Regions from separate parts of the Massilia sp. GCM10023247 genome, predicted to be linked through region 4. Evidence: predicted binding sites of a transcription regulator. Region 4 holds the regulator's gene; each other region holds the start of a gene.
What was found. The regulator sigma-54, encoded in region 4, starts transcription at its own class of promoters, with help from an activator protein. The targets are predictions, from matches to a motif close to TGGCANGNAANCTGCTTT.
Positions count from the first base shown of each region.

Region 1: the regulator sigma-54 is predicted to act here: its motif matches at 2,988-3,005, upstream of glnA (type I glutamate--ammonia ligase).
Region 2: the regulator sigma-54 is predicted to act here: its motif matches at 1,765-1,782, upstream of ACFPAH_RS06390 (PEP-CTERM sorting domain-containing protein).
Region 3: the regulator sigma-54 is predicted to act here: its motif matches at 2,241-2,258, upstream of ACFPAH_RS01290 (TldD/PmbA family protein).

Region 1 covers NZ_JBHSIB010000013.1:112,793-117,691, reverse strand. Annotated here, with positions in the region: gene glnL (nitrogen regulation protein NR(II)) at 1-803, opposite strand, end outside; gene ACFPAH_RS14080 (DUF4124 domain-containing protein) at 800-1,306, opposite strand; gene glnA (type I glutamate--ammonia ligase) at 1,478-2,893, opposite strand; gene ACFPAH_RS14070 (rhodanese-like domain-containing protein) at 3,233-3,688, shown strand; gene ACFPAH_RS14065 (CocE/NonD family hydrolase) at 3,832-4,899, opposite strand, start outside.
Region 2 covers NZ_JBHSIB010000007.1:610,434-615,332, reverse strand. Annotated here, with positions in the region: gene ACFPAH_RS06395 (serine hydrolase domain-containing protein) at 1-1,093, opposite strand, end outside; gene ACFPAH_RS06390 (PEP-CTERM sorting domain-containing protein) at 1,264-1,716, opposite strand; gene ACFPAH_RS06385 (HupE/UreJ family protein) at 1,879-3,012, opposite strand; gene ACFPAH_RS06380 (hypothetical protein) at 3,009-4,181, opposite strand; gene ACFPAH_RS06375 (hypothetical protein) at 4,253-4,534, opposite strand; gene ACFPAH_RS06370 (DUF4331 domain-containing protein) at 4,545-4,899, opposite strand, start outside.
Region 3 covers NZ_JBHSIB010000004.1:79,342-84,240, forward strand. Annotated here, with positions in the region: gene ACFPAH_RS01275 (serine hydrolase) at 1-317, shown strand, start outside; gene ACFPAH_RS01280 (PEP-CTERM sorting domain-containing protein) at 585-1,166, shown strand; gene ACFPAH_RS01285 (class I SAM-dependent methyltransferase) at 1,251-2,039, opposite strand; gene ACFPAH_RS01290 (TldD/PmbA family protein) at 2,400-4,037, shown strand; gene ACFPAH_RS01295 (TldD/PmbA family protein) at 4,052-4,899, shown strand, end outside.
Region 4 covers NZ_JBHSIB010000002.1:23,442-28,340, forward strand. Annotated here, with positions in the region: gene lptA (lipopolysaccharide transport periplasmic protein LptA) at 1-418, shown strand, start outside; gene lptB (LPS export ABC transporter ATP-binding protein) at 418-1,179, shown strand; gene ACFPAH_RS00120 (RNA polymerase factor sigma-54) at 1,195-2,667, shown strand; gene hpf (ribosome hibernation-promoting factor, HPF/YfiA family) at 2,731-3,084, shown strand; gene ACFPAH_RS00130 (enoyl-CoA hydratase/isomerase family protein) at 3,199-4,281, shown strand; gene ACFPAH_RS00135 (hypothetical protein) at 4,343-4,899, opposite strand, start outside.

The DNA of each region.
Region 1 (4,899 bases), on a different contig from region 4:
CGGCCGGAGAGCGCCTGGGCAGCGTTGTGGACGATGTTCAGGACCGCCTGGATCAGCTGCTCCTTGTCGCCGCGGAACTCGGGAATCGAGGCGTCGTAGTCGCGCCGGATCGCCAGGCCGTTGGGGAACTCGGCCAGCACAAGGCTGCGCACGCGCTCGCACACTTCGTGGATGTTGACGTCGCCGACGATGTGGGGCTTGCGGTGCGGCGCGAGCAGGCGGTCGACCAGGGTCTGCAGGCGGTCTGCTTCCTTGATGATGACCTGCGTGTATTCCTTCAGTTCGCCCAGGTGCAGCGGCGGCAGCTCGAGTTCGAGCAGCTGCGCCGCGCCGCGGATGCCGCCCAGCGGGTTCTTGATTTCGTGGGCCAGGTTGCGGATCAGTTCCTTGTTGGCCTGGCTCTGGTCGAGGAAGCGCTCCTCGCGGTCGAGCTTTAACTGCTGGACGTTCTCGCGCAGCTCGATCAGCACCTCGCCTTCTCCCAGGGCGCTGGCGATCGAATGCACGTGCAGGAGCTCGCGCCCGGGGCGCGCCAGCGCCAGGTCCTGGCGCAGGTCGGCATACTGGTGGGCGCGCGCCTGGGCGCACAGCGCGGCCAGTTCGGCGCCATTGGAAAACAGGCTGGAGAGGGTCTGGCGCGACAGGTTTTTCAGCGAGGCGTCGAGCAGGTTCTCGGCGGCCGGGTTGGCATAGGCGACGTGGTCAAGCGCATCGACCAGCAGCACGCTGGAGGCCAGCAGTTCCAGGCCTGCAAAGCGGGCTGGCTGCATGCCGGCCGGCTGCGTGCTGGCGGGTGCGCTCATCGGACGTTGGCGATCTCGCGCCGCAGCGCTTCGATGTTGCGCTCGGTGCGGTTGATGTCGTCGCGCATCTGGCCGACGCGTTCCTGGTATTTGGCGTAGTTGCGCTCGTTGCCCTGCCGCTCTGGCTCGCCGTTCTTGAAGACGGCCTTGAGGTCGGCCAGCTTTTTCTCTTCGGCGCGCAGTTCCTCGTTCAGGATCTCGCGGCGGTCGTCGTCGCGGGCGCGCTGCTGGGAAGTGTCGACGCGCGGGAAGTTATTCGGGCTCGGCGTGCCGGCGGCGGGCGCCGGCGCGGCGTTCGGGCGCACCGACGGGATCATCGGCGAGGCCGCCGGCGGGCGCGGCGCGGGGCCCGAGTCGATCAGCTCGCAATTACCCTTCTTCGTGTCGGTGTAGAGCTTGTTGCCGTTGGCGTCGGTACAGCGGTAGACCTGGGCCTGGGCCAGCAGGGAACACTGCAGCGCCAGCCCGCCCGCGAGGAGCGCGGCGCCGCGGCGAAAATCCATCTTAATCGTTCGCATCGGTAGAAGCAGCACGGCATGGCGTGCAGGGTGGAAGTGGGGCTGAATATACCGCATCCAGCAAAAAACGCGGGGAAAGCCCCTGGCCTTCCCCGCGTTTGTTACCTTCGCTTACAGCTTTTGATGCCGTAGAGCAACAGTATTATTGAATGGCGATCAAGCCGAGTAGTACATGTCGAATTCGACCGGATGCGGGGTCATGCGCATGCGCTGCACTTCCTGCATCTTGAGGTCGATGTAGGCATCGATCATGTTGTCGCTGAAGACGCCGCCGCGGGTCAGGAACTCGCGGTCCGCGTTCAGGGCTTCGAGCGCTTCTTCCAGCGATGCGCAGACGGTCGGGATCAGCTTGTCTTCTTCCGGCGGCAGGTGGTACAGGTCCTTCGAGGCGGCTTCGCCCGGGTGGATCTTGTTCTGGATGCCGTCCAGGCCCGCCATCAGCAGCGCGGCGAAGCACAGGTAGACGTTGGCCAGCGGGTCCGGGAAGCGCACTTCGATGCGGCGGCCCTTCGGGTTCGCCACGTGCGGGATGCGGATCGAGGCCGAGCGGTTCTTGGCCGAATACGCCAGTTTCACGGGCGCTTCGTAGCCCGGCACCAGGCGCTTGTACGAGTTGGTGCCCGGGTTGGTGATCGCGTTCAGGGCCTTGGCGTGCTTGATGATGCCGCCGATGTAGAACAGAGCCGTTTCCGACAGGCCGGCATAACCGTCGCCCGCGAACAGGTTCTTGCCGTCCTTCCAGATCGACTGGTGCACGTGCATGCCCGAGCCGTTGTCGCCGTTGATCGGCTTCGGCATGAAGGTGGCGGTCTTGCCGTAGCTGTGGGCGACGTTCCAGATCACGTATTTCATGTTCTGGGTCCAGTCGGCGCGCTCGACCAGGGTCGAGAAGCGGGTGCCGATTTCGTTCTGGCCGGCGCCGGCCACTTCATGGTGGTGCACTTCGACCGGGATGCCCAGCGATTCGAGGATCAGGCACATTTCCGAGCGCATGTCCTGGAAGCTGTCGACCGGCGGCACCGGGAAATAACCGCCCTTGACCGCCGGACGATGGCCGCTGTTGCCGCCTTCGATCTTGGCGTCGGTCGACCACGAGGCTTCCTCGGAGTCGATCTTCACGAAGCAGCCCGACATGTCGATCTTCCAGCGAATGGCGTCGAAGATGAAGAATTCGGGCTCCGGGCCGAAGAAGGCGGTGTCGCCCAGGCCGGTCGACTTCAGGTAGGCTTCGGCGCGCTTGGCGATCGAGCGCGGATCGCGGTCATAGCCCTTGCCGTCCGACGGTTCGATCACGTCGCACTGCATGAACAGGGTGGTTTCTTCCATGAACGGATCGAGGTTCGCGGTGGAAGGGTCCGGCATCAGGATCATGTCCGATGCTTCGATGCCCTTCCACCCGGCGATCGAGGAGCCGTCGAACGCGTGGCCCGACTCGAACTTGTCGAGGTCGAAGTGCGACACTGGGACGGTGACGTGCTGCTCTTTACCACGGGTATCCGCGAAGCGGAAATCAACGAACTTGACTTCGTTGTCCTTCACCATCTGCATCACATCTGCGGCGGTCTTTGCCATGCGTTTCTCCTAATTGAAAATGGTTGCCTCGCCAGGTCCTGGGCGATGGCCTTGTCGGCCAGTCCAGCCTGCCTGCGGCCTGCTTGCTACGGTTAATGCAGGAACTGTGCCAGATGCGTTCCCGGCCTCCTGGCATGAACAAATACGCAATCGTTCTTTGGCAACCCGAGAGTTTAACCATAAAATCTCCAGGCCACGGTTTTGCAGCGCGGTGCACGGCAGCCCATCCTTTGCACCATTTTGGTGCATATTGGCCAAAGCGCACCATTTTGAGGCACGGCGCACCGTTTCAGCAAGTCCGCCACCAATGCGGTGCGCATCACCCTTCAAGGAAACAACATGACAACCGAAGACATCCTCGCCACGGCGCGCACCCGGGCGCCCGGACAAGCCTATGCCGGCGCCGTGACGCCGCAGGAAGCATTCACCCTGCTCCAGTCCGATCCGAAAGTGAAAATCGTCGACGTCCGCACCAACGCCGAGCGCGATTGGGTCGGGCGCGTGGCCGTCCCCGAGCCCCAGCACGTGGCGGTACAGTGGGCCAGCTATCCCGGCGGCCAGCCCAATCCCCAGTTCGGCGAGCAGCTGGCGCAGGTAGCAGGCAAGGACGAGGTCCTGCTGTTCCTGTGCCGCTCCGGCGTGCGTTCGCGCCATGGCGCGCGCGTGGCGACCGAGCTCGGCTACGCCAATTCCTTCGACATCCTGGAAGGCTTCGAGGGCGACCGCGATGCCGAAGGCCATCGCAAGACGGTGGGCGGCTGGTGCAAGGCGGGCCTGCCCTGGATCGGGGCGTGAACGGAATGTAGGGTGAACGGCTCTGCCGTCCACGCGTCCAACGCACGGATGATCGTTCGCGATTGTTCGTCTGATAGTTGAACGCGTGGGCGGCTTCCAAGTAGCGTGAATGCACCCGTTCCGGTATAGCCGCCCACCCTACGTCAATTCCGCGGCAGCACCAGCACCTGCAGGCCGGACGGCGTGTCCGGCGCGCGGTAGACGCGCTGGGTCGCCTTTTTAAAATCCTCCGGCTTCGCGCGCGGGATCGACGTAAACGTTTGCGGGTTCAGGTCGACCAGCGGGAACCATGAGCTTTGCACCTGCACCATGATGCGATGGCCGCGGCGGAAGGTGTGGTTGACCTGGCCGATCTCGAAGTCGACCGCCTCCACTTTGCCGGGCGTGAAGGGCACCGGCTTCTCGTAGCCGTGGCGGAACTTGCCGCGCAGCGGATTACCGCGCACCAGCTGCTGGTAGCCGCCCATTTCCACGCCAGGGGGCGGGACGTCGCTGCCGCGCCGCTCAGGCTGGGGCTGCGGGTAGGATGCCGGGTAGACGTCGATCAGTTTGACGACCCAGTCGGCGTCGGTCCCGGTGGTCGAGACGAACAGCTTGGGCCTGACCGGGCCGACGATCGTCACGTCCTCTTCCAGCACCTCGCTTTGATAGACCAGCACGTCGGGCCGCCTGGCCGCGAAACGCTGGTCGGAGACCATGTATTCGCGCGGAACGCCGGTTGCCGGGTAGCCGATGAAGGGCACCGGTTTGCGCGGGTCGGCCACGTATTCGTCGTAGCCGGCGCCGCTCGATGAAGCAGGCTGCTGCCAGCCGAGCTTGCCGTCGGCGCCGAAGTACAGGGTGCGCGCTTTGGCCTGCACCGGCGGCCAGGCGGCGTAGCGGCGCCAGACGTTGCTGCCGGTCTCGAAGGCGGTGACCTCGGCCAGGCTGGCGGCCGGCTTCACGCCCTTCAGGTGCTGCTCGAAGAACGGGAACTGCAGCTCCTTGCGGAAGTACTCGGACGTCTTCGCATCGAAGCCGACGTGCCCGAGGCGGGCCCCCTCCCCGCGCGCCCAGCCGCCGTGCACCCACGGTCCCATGACGAGGGCGTTGACGATGCCCGGGTTCTGTTTTTCGATGGCGCTGTAGGTGGTGAACGGGCCTTGCGGGTCTTCCGCGTCGAACCAGCCGCCCACCGTCAGCACGGCCGCCTTGACGTTTTTCAGGTGCGG
Region 2 (4,899 bases), on a different contig from region 4:
AGGCAAACAGCGTGTTCTGGTAGCCCGTGTTGCCGCCGCCGTGGGCGAAGCTCAGCGTGGCATCGCTCCCGTCGACGTTCACGCCGAGGGCGTAGCCGTTTTTCACCGGCTGCAGCATGGCGCGCGCCATGGCGGGCGAGAGCACGCCCTTGCCGCCGCCGAGGCTGCGTTGCAGGTCGATGGCGAAGCGGGCGATGTCGGTCGGGGTGGTCCAGAGGCCGGCCGCTGCCAGTTCCGGATAGGTGTAGGGGCCGCCGGCATAGGGCTTGCCGCTGCCGTCGTGCGGCAGCGCGGCGCGCGCCAGCAAGGTGGCCGGCAGCGGCTGGGAGAAGCGGCTGTCCTTCATGCCGATCGGCCCCAGGACGGTGTCCGCGAGGAGCACGTCGAAAGGCTTCCCGCTGCGGTCGATCAGCGCCTGCTGGACGATGCTGTAGCCGCCGCCCGAATAGCGGAAGGCGCTGCCCGGCGCCGCATCGACGCGCACCGGTTTCGTATTCGCCGGACCGGCGCCGTCGAGCACCTGCACCAGGGTCGGCACCGGCTTGCCGGCAGCGTAGCCGGGGAAGCCGGACACGCTGGTGCCGCCGGTGTGCGACAACAGCTGGCGCAGGCTGACCTTCGTGTCGCCATTCGCGCCCTGCGGCAGTTTCCAGGAGTCGAGGAGGGTGTTGACGTCGGCATCAAGGTCGAGTTTCCCCTCCTGTACCAGGCGCAGCGCGGCCATCGCCGTGACCGGCTTGCTGATCGAGGCTGCCTGGAACAGGGTGTCGGCAGTGACGGCCGGGCCGCCGGCATGGGTGATGCCATAGCCCTGCGCCCAGGCGATCTTGCCGCCGCGGATGACGGCGATGCTCGCGCCGGGCACGTTCAGCCGGCGCATCTCGTCGGCCAGCGTGCGTGTCGATTCCTGGCCGGCCAGCGCGACGGGCTGGCGCAGGCCGCGCTCGATGCGGGCGATTTCGTCCTTGGTCGCGGCGAAGGTGGGCAAGGTCACAGCGACTGCGCATACCGCGGCGGCGCGGGCCAGCATGTGCAAGGCATGCCGGGCCTCACGGCGCGGGGCAAGGGCGGGATAACGCAGGGTCTGGAACATCGCTTCCTCCGAATGGCTTATCGATAAATTGTTATTTTCGAGAAATATTTTATCGTTAACAATCGGTCATTAGTCATTTTAGTTTTATTGAAACAAATGCATCATTTCTTCAAACCTGTATAACTCGGCGCTTCCCTGCCAGCCGCTGCTGGCCGGTCTCCCGTAGACCCTTACGCCTTCTTCTGGCTCGATACCAGCAGCCCCGCAAGTCCAATCGACAGGATGGCAAGCGTTCCCGGCTCCGGCACGCCTTCTTGCGGCGCCGGCAGCACGGCAGTGGCGCGCATGGCGCTGCCGGCGGCGGCCCACCTGCCAGGCGTGTAGGCGCGGCTATCGTGCTCAGGGTGATCGTGGGCAGACCCGAACGCGCTGCCTGCAAGGCTCTTCGCAGCCGGACCGGCGGCCGACAGGTCGACCCCGTAAAAACCCTTGAAGCCCACCGGCGTGGCGGACAGGGTATCGGCTGCCGTGTCGGCGTGCAGGCCGCTTGGCTGCAAGGGCTGCTTCAGCGGCTCGGGTAGCTGCACGCCGGCGCCGGCGTCATCGTGCCGGATGCTGGCGGCATGTGCAGAGGTAAACGACCATGCGGCGGCGGCAACCAGCCATGCCAGGGCGGTGTTCATGTGGACTCCTTCAGATTTCTTATTGAATTATTGTTCCCTTTCTTTCAAGAAGCATATTCCGTGCCGCAACTTTAATTGCTATAGGAATCAGCAAGTTGGCGCGCGTCGCCATTCGGAAAGGCCGCCCACTGTAAGAAAATCCGACAGCGAGCGGCGTGGCCGCTAGGCCATCAACTGCAGGTCGAACGCCCGTTCGGCCAGCCACACCAGCGCCACCAGGGCGATGCATACCGAGCCGCCGGTCATCACCACGCGCCGGTAGAAGGGGCCGCGGCGCAGTGCGAAGGCGAGCGGCAGGAAGACCGCGACGATCGCCAGCTGGCCCAGTTCGACGCCGACGTTGAAGCCCACCAGCGACACCACCAGCGCGTCCCGCGGCAGGCCGAGGTCGGCCAGCACGCTGGCAAAGCCGAAACCGTGCACCAGGCCGAAGCCGAAGGCGACGACCGCGCGCCAGCGGTGGTACACGGGCCACAGGTTGTTCAGGGCGGCCAGGATCACCGATGCCGCGATGGCCGACTCGACCAGGCGCGAAGGCAGGGACAGGGCGCCGAGCACGGCCAGGCTCAGGGTCAGCGAGTGCGCCAGCGTGAAGGCGGTCACGATCTTGAGGACGTCGAAGGTCGCCGCCTTGAGCGTCTCGCGGCCCTGCCACTGGCCGTCGCGGCGCACCAGCACGGCCGGCAGCAGCAGCGAGAGCAGGAACAGGATGTGGTCGAAGCCGATCCAGATATGCCAGGTGCCGTGGCGCAGGTAGTCGGCGAACTGGCGCCAGCGCCCGGGCTGGGCGACCGCCAGCGTCTGCCGGCGGGCGTCGGGCGCGAAGATCGCGCTGCCGGTGGACTGGCCGTGCGTCAGGCGCAGCAGGCCCTTGTGCTGGGGATCGATGTCGAACAACAGGCTGTAGTCGAGCGTCAGCGCATCGACCGGGGCGGCGCAGGCGCCCTCCAGGCGCAGCACCGAATAGGCGCCGTCGGTATGCTGGTCGACCAGCTGTCCGGTCACGCGCAGCAGGCAGGGCTTGCCGTCGCCGGCGAGTTTCAGGCGCGCCAGCGCGTAGGCGGCAATCGCCTCATGGCGGGCGCGCACTTCGTCCCAGGTCAGGGCCGCGTCGCCGTCGGCGTCGATGCCGACCGCCATCTCGAGGTCGCGCAGCGCGATGTCCCACTGGCCCGTGATCCGTTCCTGTTTTACGTCGAGGGTCAGGTAGCTGTCGCTCGCCTTGTGGGCCTGGGCCGGCAGGGCGCATGCCCACAGCAGGGCCAGCAGCGCCAGCACGTTCGAGCAGGTCCTCATGCCTTGCCTCCCAGCCGCGCCACGGGCGCGGCAATGGTGGCGTCCTCGATCCGGCTGCGCGCCAGCCAGGCCAGCACGAAGGCGCGCGCCTCGGAGTCGCCGCTGGCAGCGGCTGCTTCGGCCAGGATGCGCAGGTCGGCCGGCTCCTTCTGCACTGCCCAGTTCAATTTGGCCAGGCGCACGGCGGCGGCGGGATCGGCGCGCAGCGCCAGTTCGAAGCGCGCCTGCTCGCGCTGGTGCACGTTGTCGCGGCGGCGCATGGCCGCGTCGAAGCGCGCCGCCAGCTCGCCCGAGGCCCGGCCCGCCTCCGGCATGCGCGCCGCCTTCAGGGCGATCGTGTAGCGCAGCAGCAGGGCGTCGGCGGCCGTCTTGTCCTGCAGCAGGCGCACGACCTGCTGCGCGCGCCCGGCGTCGAGCAGGAAATCGGCATACGCCGCCAGCAGGTAGCTGTCGGCCGGGTCGAGGGCGAGCGCTTCGCGGAAATGCGCTTCGGCCGCGGCGCCGCGGCCAAGGCGCGCCGCCATCTCGCCGAGCAGGGTGGCGGCCCAGGTGCGGATGGCCGGCCCGCTCTCGGAGCGCGCGGCATAGGTGCGCAGCAGGCGTTCGTAGCTGGCGCCGGCCTGGCCGCTGACGCTGCCCACGTTCGACAGGCAGCTCTGTACCACCAGCTCGGGCGCGCGCGAATACAGGCGCATGCAGCTGGCGCGGGACCCGGCAAAATCGCCCGTGATCAGCTGCACGGTGGCGCGCGTGAGCCAGGCCTGGCTGTTGCCGCTGTCGCGCGCCAGCACCTGGTCGAGGTCGGCCAGGGCGGCGCCGAACTGGTGGGTGCTCTGGCGCAGCGTGGCGCGCAGCACCAGCACTTCGGAAGGCGGCTGCGTCTGCGACCACCAGGGCGCCAGCGCCGCTTGCGCATAGCCGAGGTAGCGCGGGTCGCCGTCGCGCCGGCTTTGTTCGATGTAGCGCTGGGCCAGCAGCGTGGCCTGGCCGAGGTCGCCCGGGTTGGTGCTCACGGTCGTGCGCAGGCGCTGCAGTTCGCGCCGCGCCGGACCGGCGCCGCCGGGCAGGCGTTCGAGCACCTGCGCGCCATTGGCGGGAATGTACGGCGCCGCGCCCGCGCTCCCGACGGCGCAGGCGAGGACGATCGGGATCAGGGTCTTGCCGGGCATGGCGGCTCCGAATAAGGGTGACGGAAGCGAACGCGGCGGGACGGCGCACCGTCCCGCGCGGATCAAACGATTCAACCGACCGGCTCGGGCTCGGTGTTCTCGGGTTTGGTCTCGGTCACGGCGTCGATCGACTCCGGCTCGCTGTCGTCGAGCAGGCTGCCGACGCGCGCCATCACGTAGGCAAAGAAGGAGTCGGCGGCGGCCGGCGGCGGCGGCGGCGCGCCGGCATCCGGCGGTGCCTGCGGCGGTGGATCGTCGTTGCTGCTGCCGCAGCCCGTCAGGGCAAGCGCCGCGCACAGCAGCGCCGCGGCAAGCGAGCCGCGCTGGTATCTGGAAAGGAGGTGGTCGGACATGGCGCGCTCCTTACTGGTTGCCCGGCAGCGGCGTGTTCAGGTAGGGGAAGCCGGCCTTGAAGCTGGCCGCATCCTTGCGCACGCCGTCGGTCAGCGGCAGGGCGCCGGCCGGCGCATCGCCCGGTTTGCAGCCGACGCCGAGCGTGTCGCCGGCGCCCGTCAGGACGCACAATGCACCCATGGCCACGCGCAGCGAGACGTCGACGATATCGTCGCCCGGACGGCGTCCGTTGGGAAAGCCCGCGTTGTCGCCGGCGGCCACGCCGAGCGGATTCTGCGCTGCCTGGGCGGTGGGCTCGATGCCCGTGTTCAGGCGCAGCATTTCCGAGGCGACCACGTTCTTCGGCTGGTTCACGCCCGGGAGG
Region 3 (4,899 bases), on a different contig from region 4:
CGCTGGCCGGCTACGAAGGGCAGTACGAGGACCCGTGGTACGGCGCCATGCAGATCAAGCGCGGGCCGGGGAACAAGCTGGTCATGTCGTTCACGCGCACCCCGGATCTCACCGGCGAGATGGAGCACTTCCAGCACGACACCTTTATCGTGCGCTGGAAGGAGCGCAACTTCAATGCCGACGCCTACGTCACCTTCGCGCTCGACCACGACGGCAGCATCGAGCACGTCAAGATGAAGGCGGTATCCACCGAGACCGACTTCAGCTACGACTTCCACGACCTGCTGTTCACGCCGGTAAAGCAGAAGTCCACCTAAGCGAGCCTGGCCCAGTTGATCCGGTAGCAGCGCTGCCGGGTCAACTGGGCCGGCCATTTGTGAAATTTCACAAATGAAACAATTATTGATTTGTCGACAATTTTTACACAGCCGATTCTTGGCAGAACACGATATTTACTAACGTAATGATTTGAAACGAAATTTTCCTTGTGGCATGGAATCTGCTTATCACCCTACGCGGATCGCATAAAACCATCCCGCCTGATTGCTGAATACAGAACAGTCCTAAACTCAAGGGAAATAAAAATGAAAATCGTTAAGAAAATGCTTGTTGCCGCGCTGTGCTCGCTGGCTGTCGGTGCTGCCAATGCCAACGTCATCACCATCGACCAGGAGCAGTTGTTGGCGTCTCCCGTCAAGATCACGGCCACCAATTCCTTCGGTTTTAACTTCAACCTGACCAGCCTGCTGGCTGGCTGGGGTGTCAGCTCGTCGGACATCTTCGAGGCCTACCTCAACGTTTTCCTGAACGATCCTGGCATGGGCCAGAATAACGAGCAGTACACGATCTCGGTCGGTACTGGCGCCGATATGCAGAAGCTGGAGCCGGCCGGCAATAATAATGTGCCAAACGGTAATACCGTCACCACGGTCAGGATTGACCTGGTCGAGGCCTTGAATGACCTGAAAGCCGATGGCCTGCTGAACGCCAATGTTGCGCTGAGGAGCCGTTCCGGCGACTTCTTCGTCACCGGCGCCCATCTGTACGCCAACTTCAACGAGCCTGTCGTCGTCGTACCGCCAGTCGACGTTCCGGAGCCTGCATCGGCCGCCCTGCTGGGCCTGGGCATGCTGGGCTTCCTGGCAGCGCGCCGCCGCCGCGCCTGAGCCACGCTCGAGGGCGCGATGCCCATCAAATAAAACGGCCCGGTGATCACCGGGCCGTTTTCATTTCTCTTGCCGCGAAACGGTTTACTGCTTCACGAATTTCAGGGTCATGCGGTCGCTCTCGCCGATCGCCATGAGCTTCTCCCGGTCCTTGTCCTTGTTGGCCAGCACCGGAGGCAGCGTCCAGACGCCTTTTTCGTGGTTTGCCGTGTCCTTCGGGTTGGCGTTGACCTCGGACTTGCCGGCCAGCTTGAAGCCGGCGCTCTCGGCCATCTTGATTACATAGGCTTCGTGCACATAGCCGCTCGATGCCTTCTCGTCCTGCTTCATGGTGGCCGGCAGGCGGTGGTCGACCACGCCCAGCACGCCGCCCGGTTTGAGCACCTTGTGGATTTCCTTGAAGGTGGTCTTGACTGCCTCGTCGCCGAAGCCGACCCAGTTGTGCAGGTTGCGGAAGGTGAGCACCATGTCGACGCTGTTCGGCGGCGCGATCTCATAACGGCTTGGCGGCTCGAAGACGCTGGTGACGACCTTGCCGTACAGGGCAGGATTCGAGTCGAGCTTCTTCTTGAAGGCCTCGCCATAGCGCTTGCCCGGCTCGATCGCCTGGCCGGCGCCGATCAGCTTGCCCTTGTCGCGCAGGTAGGGCGCCAGGATCTCGGTGTACCAGCCGCCGGAGGGCACCAGCTCGACCACCGTCATGGTCGGCTTGATGCCGAAGAAAGTCAGGGTTTCGTACGGATGGCGCCATTGGTCGCGCTTGGCGTTGTCCACGCGGTGCTCGCCGGCGATGACGGCTTTCAGGGCGTCGTCGGCCTGCACGGCGCCTGCAGCACTGCATGCCAGCAAGGCGGCCAGGATCAGTCGTTTCATAAAGTCTCCGTTCGTTGTTGGGTCGCGCCCGATGATCGAACAAGCAACAGGCGTAGTCAAGCGAAGTCGCGTATGCACCATGCCTGAGCTGTCCGAAAGTGTCCGCGCGGACAGATCGGACAGCTTCCGGACAAGGGCTGCTCACGCGAACGAATCGCACTGTCAGCGGCTTACCACAAGTATGTATTTACTACTTTGAGCTGGTACAAAGATTGCCTATTCAAAATCTTGAGTTGCTGCTAATGTTTAGCGGTTTGCCATTCAGTTTGTTCCCGATGGCATCGGAGTTCTACATATACATACGCGGCAGTGCCCGTGTACGCGCCGCCCCCAAGAAGCAGGTTGAATTCAGGAGACACCATGGAACGTCGTACCTTTCTCAACATCAGTACCCTGGCATTCGGAACGATGCTCATCCCGGTCGCCGGGCGAGCCATCGCCGCCGAGGAACTGCTCAATCCGATGGCGGTCGCCGCCAAGAAGGCGCTTGCCGACACCGCGCTGAACGCCGCCACCAAGGCCGGCGCCAGCTACTGCGACGTGCGCATCGGCCGCTACCTGAACCAGTTCGTGACCACGCGTGACTTGAATGTCGAGAATGTCGTCAACACCGAATCGGCCGGCGTCGGCGTGCGCGTGATCTGCAACGGCGCCTACGGCTTTGCCGCCACCTCGGACATGACCCCGGACGGCATCGCCAACGCGGCGCGCCAGGCCGTGGCCATCGCCAAGGCCAACGCCAAGCTGCAGACCGAGCCGGTGCGCCTGGCGCCCGTGAAAGGCGTCGGCGAAGTGTCGTGGGCGACGCCGTACAAGAAGGACTGGCGCACGGTGCCGATCAAGGACAAGGCCGACCTCTTGATCGCCGCCAATAAAGCCGGCATGGACGGCGGCGCGAACTTCATGCAGTCGATGCTGTTCCAGGTGAACCAGCAAAAATATTTTGCTTCGACCGACGGCTCCTATATCGACCAGGACCTGCACCGCCTGTGGGCGCCATTCACCGCGACGGCAGTCGACAAGGCCAGCGGCAAGTTCCGCTCGCGCCAGGCGCTCGGCGCCCCGGTCGGCATGGGTTACGAATACCTCGACGCCCGTCCCGAGCACAAGATCAAGGCCGCCGGCGGCGTCGCCACCCTGTACACGGACTCCTACGACATGATCGGCGACGCCCGCGCTGCCGGCCGCGACGCCAAGCGTAAACTCACCGCGAAATCGGTCACCCCGGGCAAGTACGACCTGATGCTGTCGCCGGAACACCTGTTCCTGACCATCCACGAATCGGTCGGCCACCCGACGGAACTGGACCGCGTGCTCGGCTACGAAGCCAACTACGCCGGCACCAGTTTTGCGACGCTCGACAAGTGGGAAACCAAGAAATTCAAGTACGGCTCGGAGATCGTCAACCTGTACGCGGACAAGGTCACGAAAGGCTCGCTGGGCGCGGTCGGCTACGACGACGAAGGCGTCCGGACCAAGCAGTGGGACATCATCAAGGACGGCATCCTGGTCAACTACCAGGCCACGCGCGACCAGGCCCACATCATCGGCGAGAAGGAATCGCACGGCTGCTCGTACGCCGACTCGTGGAGCAATGTGCAGTTCCAGCGCATGCCGAACGTCTCGCTGGCGGCCGGCAAGAAGAAGATGAGCCCGGACGACATGGTCAAGGGCATCAAGAAGGGCATCTACATCGTCGGCGACGGCTCGTTCTCGATTGACCAGCAGCGCTACAACTTCCAGTTCGGCGGCCAGCTGTTCTACGAAATCAAGGACGGCAAGATCGGCGAGATGCTGGAAGACGTGGCCTACCAGGCCAACACCCAGGAATTCTGGACGGCCTGCGCCGGCATCTGCGACCAGAGCGACTGGCGCATGGGCGGCTCGTTCTTCGACGGCAAAGGACAGCCGCCGCAGATCAGCATCGTCTCGCACGGCTCCTCGACCGCGCGCTTCAACGGCATCAACGTGATCAACACCGCTCGCAAGATCGGCTAAGGCAGGGAACACTCATGACCATCTTGAACCAGGAACAAACCAAACGCATCTGCGACCGCGTGCTGTCGCTCTCGAAGGCCGACGAGTGCATCGTCAGCATCGGCGGTGAACGCGCCGGCAACATCCGCTTCGCGCGCAACGCCGTCTCCACCGCCGGCCTGACCGACGACACCACCCTGACGGTGCGGGTCGCCTTCGGCAAGCGCCAGGGCACGGCCAGCATCAACGAGTTCGACGACAAGTCGCTGGAAAAGGCCGTGCGCCGCGCCGAGGACCTGGCGCGCCTGGCGCCGGAAAATCCGGAGTTCATGCCGGCCGTCGCCAAGCAGCAGTACAAGGCGTCCAATACGTTCGTCCAGAAGACCGCCGACATCGACCCCGAGATCCGCGCCCAGGCCGCCGCCTACGCGATCGAGGCCTGCCGCAAGAAGGGCCTGGTCAGCGCCGGCTTCCTGACCGACACCACCTCGTTCCAGACGGTGGCCAACTCGAACGGCGTGTTCGGCCACCAGGCCTCGACCTCGCTCGACTTCACCTGCACCATCCGCACCGAAGACGGCCGCGGTTCGGGCTGGGTGCGCCGCTCGGCGCGCGACCTGGCGCGCTTCGACCCGCGCGAAGCGGCCGACGTCGCCATCGAAAAGGCGCTGCGTTCGGTCGACGCCAAGGCGCTGGAACCGGGCCGCTACACCGTGATCCTGGAACCGGCCGCCACCAACGACCTGATGAACTTCATGATGAGCGGCTTCAATGCGCGCAACACCGACGAGGGCCGCAGCTTCCTGTCCAAGCAGGGCGGCCTGAACCGCGTCGGCGACAAGCTGTTCGACCAGCAGGTCAACATCTGGTCCGACCCCTGGGA
Region 4 (4,899 bases):
GCTGCTCAAGTCCGACCGTGCGCTGCTCAAGGAAACGCCGGAAGGCTACATGAGCGTCACCCTGACCTCGGCGCCGGGCCGCGTGGCCACCTTCCGCCAGAAGCGCGACGGCGGGCCGGACCTGTGGATCGAGGGCCAGGCCGAGCGCATCGAATACGAAGAGCGCGAAGAAGTGGTGAAGCTGTTCTCGAAGGCGATCGTGAAGGAACTCGAGAACGGGCGCGTGACGAATGAGCTCCGCGGTCCCTACATCTCCTACGACAACCGGCGCGAAGTGGCGGCCGTGCGCAACGACCCGAGCGGCCAGACCAAGGCCGGCGGCGGACGCGGCACCCTGATCATCGCTCCGCGCAACACCGCGCCGGCTCCCGCGCCCAAGGCGGGCGCCGCGCCGGCACCGGCAGCAGGGAAAAAATAATGAAGGATGATCACGACAAGCGCAGCACCCTGGTCGTGCGGGGGCTGCAGAAAAGTTACGGCAAGCGCCTGGTCGTGCGCGACGTCTCGCTCGAAGTCGGGTGCGGCGAAGTCGTCGGCCTGCTCGGCCCGAACGGCGCCGGCAAGACCACCTCGTTCTACATGATCGTCGGCCTGGTGCCGTCGGACGCCGGCACCATCGAAATCAACGGCACCGACATTTCGAGCCTGCCGATCCACCGGCGCGCGGTGCTCGGCCTGTCCTACCTGCCGCAGGAAGCCTCGGTGTTCCGCAAGCTGACGGTGGAAGACAATATCCGCGCCGTGCTCGAACTGCAGCACGACGAAAACGGCAAGGCCCTGGGCAAGGCGGCGCTCAACGAGCGCCTCGACTCGCTGCTGGCCGAACTGCAGATCGAGAAGCTGCGCGAGAACCCGGCGCTGTCGCTGTCGGGCGGCGAGCGGCGCCGCGTCGAGATCGCGCGCGCGCTGGCGACCAACCCGCGCTTCGTGCTGCTCGACGAACCGTTCGCCGGGGTCGACCCGATCGCCGTGATCGAGATCCAGCGCATCGTGCGCTTCCTGAAGGAGCGCGGCATCGGGGTCCTGATCACCGACCACAACGTGCGCGAGACGCTCGGCATCTGCGACCGCGCCTATATCATCAACCAGGGCGCCGTGCTGGCTTCGGGCCGCCCTGACGACATCATCGCCGACGAGTCGGTACGACGCGTCTACCTCGGCGAACACTTCCGCATGTAGTCACGATAGCGCCCGATGAAACAATCCCTGCAACTCCGGACTTCGCAGCACCTGGCGCTCACGCCGCAGCTCCAGCAGTCGATCCGCCTGCTGCAGTTGTCCACGCTCGAACTGCACCAGGAGATCGAGCAGATCCTGTCCGATAACCCGCTGCTCGAGCGGATCGACGACCCGCTCGACAACTCGGTGCGCCTGCTCGCCGACGGCGCCATCAACGATGCGCCGGTCCAGCAGGCCGAGGCGCCGGCGCCGGGCGGCGAGGAAGCCGCAGCGCCCGCCGAGGCCGGCGAGGGCCTCGACGGCGGCGGCGATGTCGAGCGCGGCGAGGCCGACGCCGATTGGGGCGAGGCACCGCGCGCGGCCAGCGGCGACGGCGACGACGACGGCCGGCCGCAGCTGGGCGCGATCGGCGTGACGCTGCGCGAGCACCTGTCGGAACAGGTCCGGGTCACGGGCGCGAGCGCGCGCGACCGCGCGCTGGCCGAACTCGTAATCGACGCCATCGACGACAACGGCTACCTGGAAGAGCAGCTCGACGAGATCCACGCGCGCCTGCCGGCCGAGCTGGAAGTCGAGATCGAGGAACTGCGTTGCGCGCTGGCGCTGGTGCAAAGCCTGGACCCGGTCGGCGTCGGCGCGCGCAGCGCCAGCGAGTGCCTGGCCCTGCAGATCCGCCAAATGCCGGGCGTGCCGCTGGTGACGCGGCGCATGGCCCTGAAAATCGTCGAGGGGTATCTGACCTGGTTCGCCCAGCGCGAATTCAACAAGCTGAAAAAGGCGCTCGACTGCGACGACGAAGACCTGCGCGAAGCCCAGGCCGTCATCCGCCAGTGCAATCCGCACCCGGGCGCGGCCTTTGCGTCGAGCACCTCCGACTACGTGGTACCGGACGTTATTGTCCGCAAGAACGGGGCCGGCTGGAGCGTGATGCTCAACAGCGAAGTCATGCCGCGCCTGCGCGTGAATAACCTGTACGCGGCATTGCTCAAGCAGGGCAAGGGCGAAGGCCAGATGAGCGCGCAGTTGCAGGAAGCGAAATGGCTCATCAAAAATATGCGCCAGCGTTTCGACACGATCCTGCGTGTGTCCCAGGCAATTGTCGAGCGCCAGCGCAACTTTTTCAGCCATGGCGCGGTTGCCATGCGTCCCCTTGTGCTTCGTGAGATAGCTGATACACTAGGCCTACACGAGAGCACCATTTCTCGTGTAACAACTCAAAAATTCATGCTGACCCCCCACGGCATGTTTGAGCTGAAGTATTTCTTCGGAAGCCACGTCGCCACCGAAGCGGGGGGCGAAGCCTCTTCGACGGCGATTCGGGCGCTCATTGCGCAACTGACAGGAGCAGAGGACCCCAAGAACCCATTATCCGATAGCAAGATCGCGGAAATGCTCGGTGAACAAGGCATGGTCATCGCGCGCCGCACGGTTGCAAAATACCGCGAGGCACTCAAGATCCCTCCCGTCAGTCTCCGCAAATCCTTGTAATGACGGCAGCCAGGCGCGCGCCATGCGCGTCACGGACGCCGTTCCTTTTTCAAAGGAGTGTGTATGAATCTCACCATCAGCGGTCACCACCTCGACGTAACCCCCGCCATCCGTGAATACGTACAGAACAAGCTGGAACGCATCACCCGCCATTTCGATCAAGTGATCGACTCCCATGTGATCCTCGCCATCGACAACCTGACCGAGAAAGAAAAAAGGCAGAAAGCCGAGATCACCATGCGCCTGTCCGGCAAGACGGTGCACGTAGAGAGTGTGGCGCAAGACCTGTATGCGGCGATCGACCTCCTGATCGACAGGCTGGATCGCCAGGTGATGAAGTACAAGACCATCCTGCAGAACCATAGTCACGAGGCGCTCAAGCGCCGCCCTGAAGGCGGAGAGGCTGTTGCTGTCTAATCGGCAACGAAGCACCGTCTGAACGAGGGCGCCGGAAGGCGCCCTTTTCACATTTGGGACTCAGTACTCGCCGGCTTCGGTAAAATGCATGTCTTTCACACAAGCCCTAGAACCATGACAGACCATGTCCTGACCCGCGTTGCCAACGGCACCGGCGTGATTACCCTCGACCGGCCGCAGACCCTCAACTCGCTGTCGCTCGCCATGGTGCGGCGCCTGGCCGAGACCTTGCTGGCCTGGCGCGACGATGCCGCCGTTGCCGCCGTCGTGATCACCAGCAGCAGCCAAAAAGCCCTGTGCGCGGGCGGCGACATTCGTTTCTTCCACGAGGTCGGCAACTTGCCTCCGACCGGCGGTAGCGCCCTGCTGGAAGACTTCTTCACCGAAGAATACGCGCTCAACCACCTGATTCACTTCTACCCGAAACCGTATATCTCGATCATGGATGGGGTCGTCATGGGGGGCGGCATGGGCATTGCCCAGGGCGGTCCCGAGACCGGCCTGCGCATCGTCACCGAGCGCACGAAAATGGCGATGCCGGAAGTGAACATCGGCCTGTTCCCGGATGTCGGCGGCAGCCATTTCCTGTCGCACGCGCCTGGGCAACTCGGCAACTATCTCGGCCTGACGGGCTTGACCATCGGCGCGGCCGACGCCTTGTATGTCGGGCTGGCCGACCTGTTCGTGCCAAGCGCGCGGCTGGGCGAGCTGAACGCGCTGATCGCGTCGACGCCGGGCGCGCAGCTGGCGGAAAGGATCCGCGCCTTCGGCGCCGGCCATGCGGACGATGCCGGCCCCGCCAGCCTGGAAGCGGCACGCGCTGCGATCGACACCCATTTCGGCGCCGGTTCGGTGGCGGCGATCATGGCCTCGCTCGAGACCGACGCCAGCCCGTTCGCGCAAAAGGCGCTGGCCGCGATGCGCCAGCGTTCGCCGCTGCTGATGTGCGTGACCCACGAGCTGCTGCTGCGCGGCGCCTCGCTCGGGGTGGCCGACTGCCTGCGCCTGGAACGCTCGCTGGTGCGCCGCAATTTCGAGCACGGCGAAGTGCTCGAAGGCATCCGCGCGCTGGTCATCGACAAGGACAATGCGCCGCAGTGGAATCCGCCGACGCTGGGTGAGGTGACGCCCGAGATGGTGGCGCGCTTTTTCGAGCCTGTGTGGCCGGCGTACGCGCACCCGCTGCGGCACTTATAAATAACTAAGCACCTGTAACGTCAACAGCCACGACTGATAACCCTTCGGCAAATCTATATTATCAGTCGCGACAGTATATTGCTGGAACAACATTCGCGTCGCGCGCCGCATGGGCAAAAGAAGAAATAATCCAAAGTAATTGCACAACTGCGCCAGTTACTTGCTGCCCAGCTTTAATTTTTGTGAATTCATTTGCGATGGCGTTTTTCGACAAGAACGAGCAGGCCAATACGCACTTTCGCCGCAGTCGAAAGTCTCGTTGAAGGTCCGTAAGATACAAATCAATATTTTTTGGGTCGCCTTGTCGAACTCTGCTAATGTTGGTTTGGACACCGTCCAAATTATAGGTGTAAGCGAACTTGTCGTGTAATTTCTTTAATAATTGCGCCTTAGTGAAAAACATATGACCGAGATTTTTAACGCCTTGACCAACTACTTCATGCATTTTGGATGCGGATACTGATTCGTCACCGTATTTTGAATGAATAAAGGTAATAGTGCCCTCTGAGCTATTCAAGGTTATATGGTCCGCCCATTCTGTTCCTAGGTCATCGCAAAAAATATAATCATCGTTAGCGTGAATTGTCTCTACAGCACTGAAAACGCAATCATTCGAGA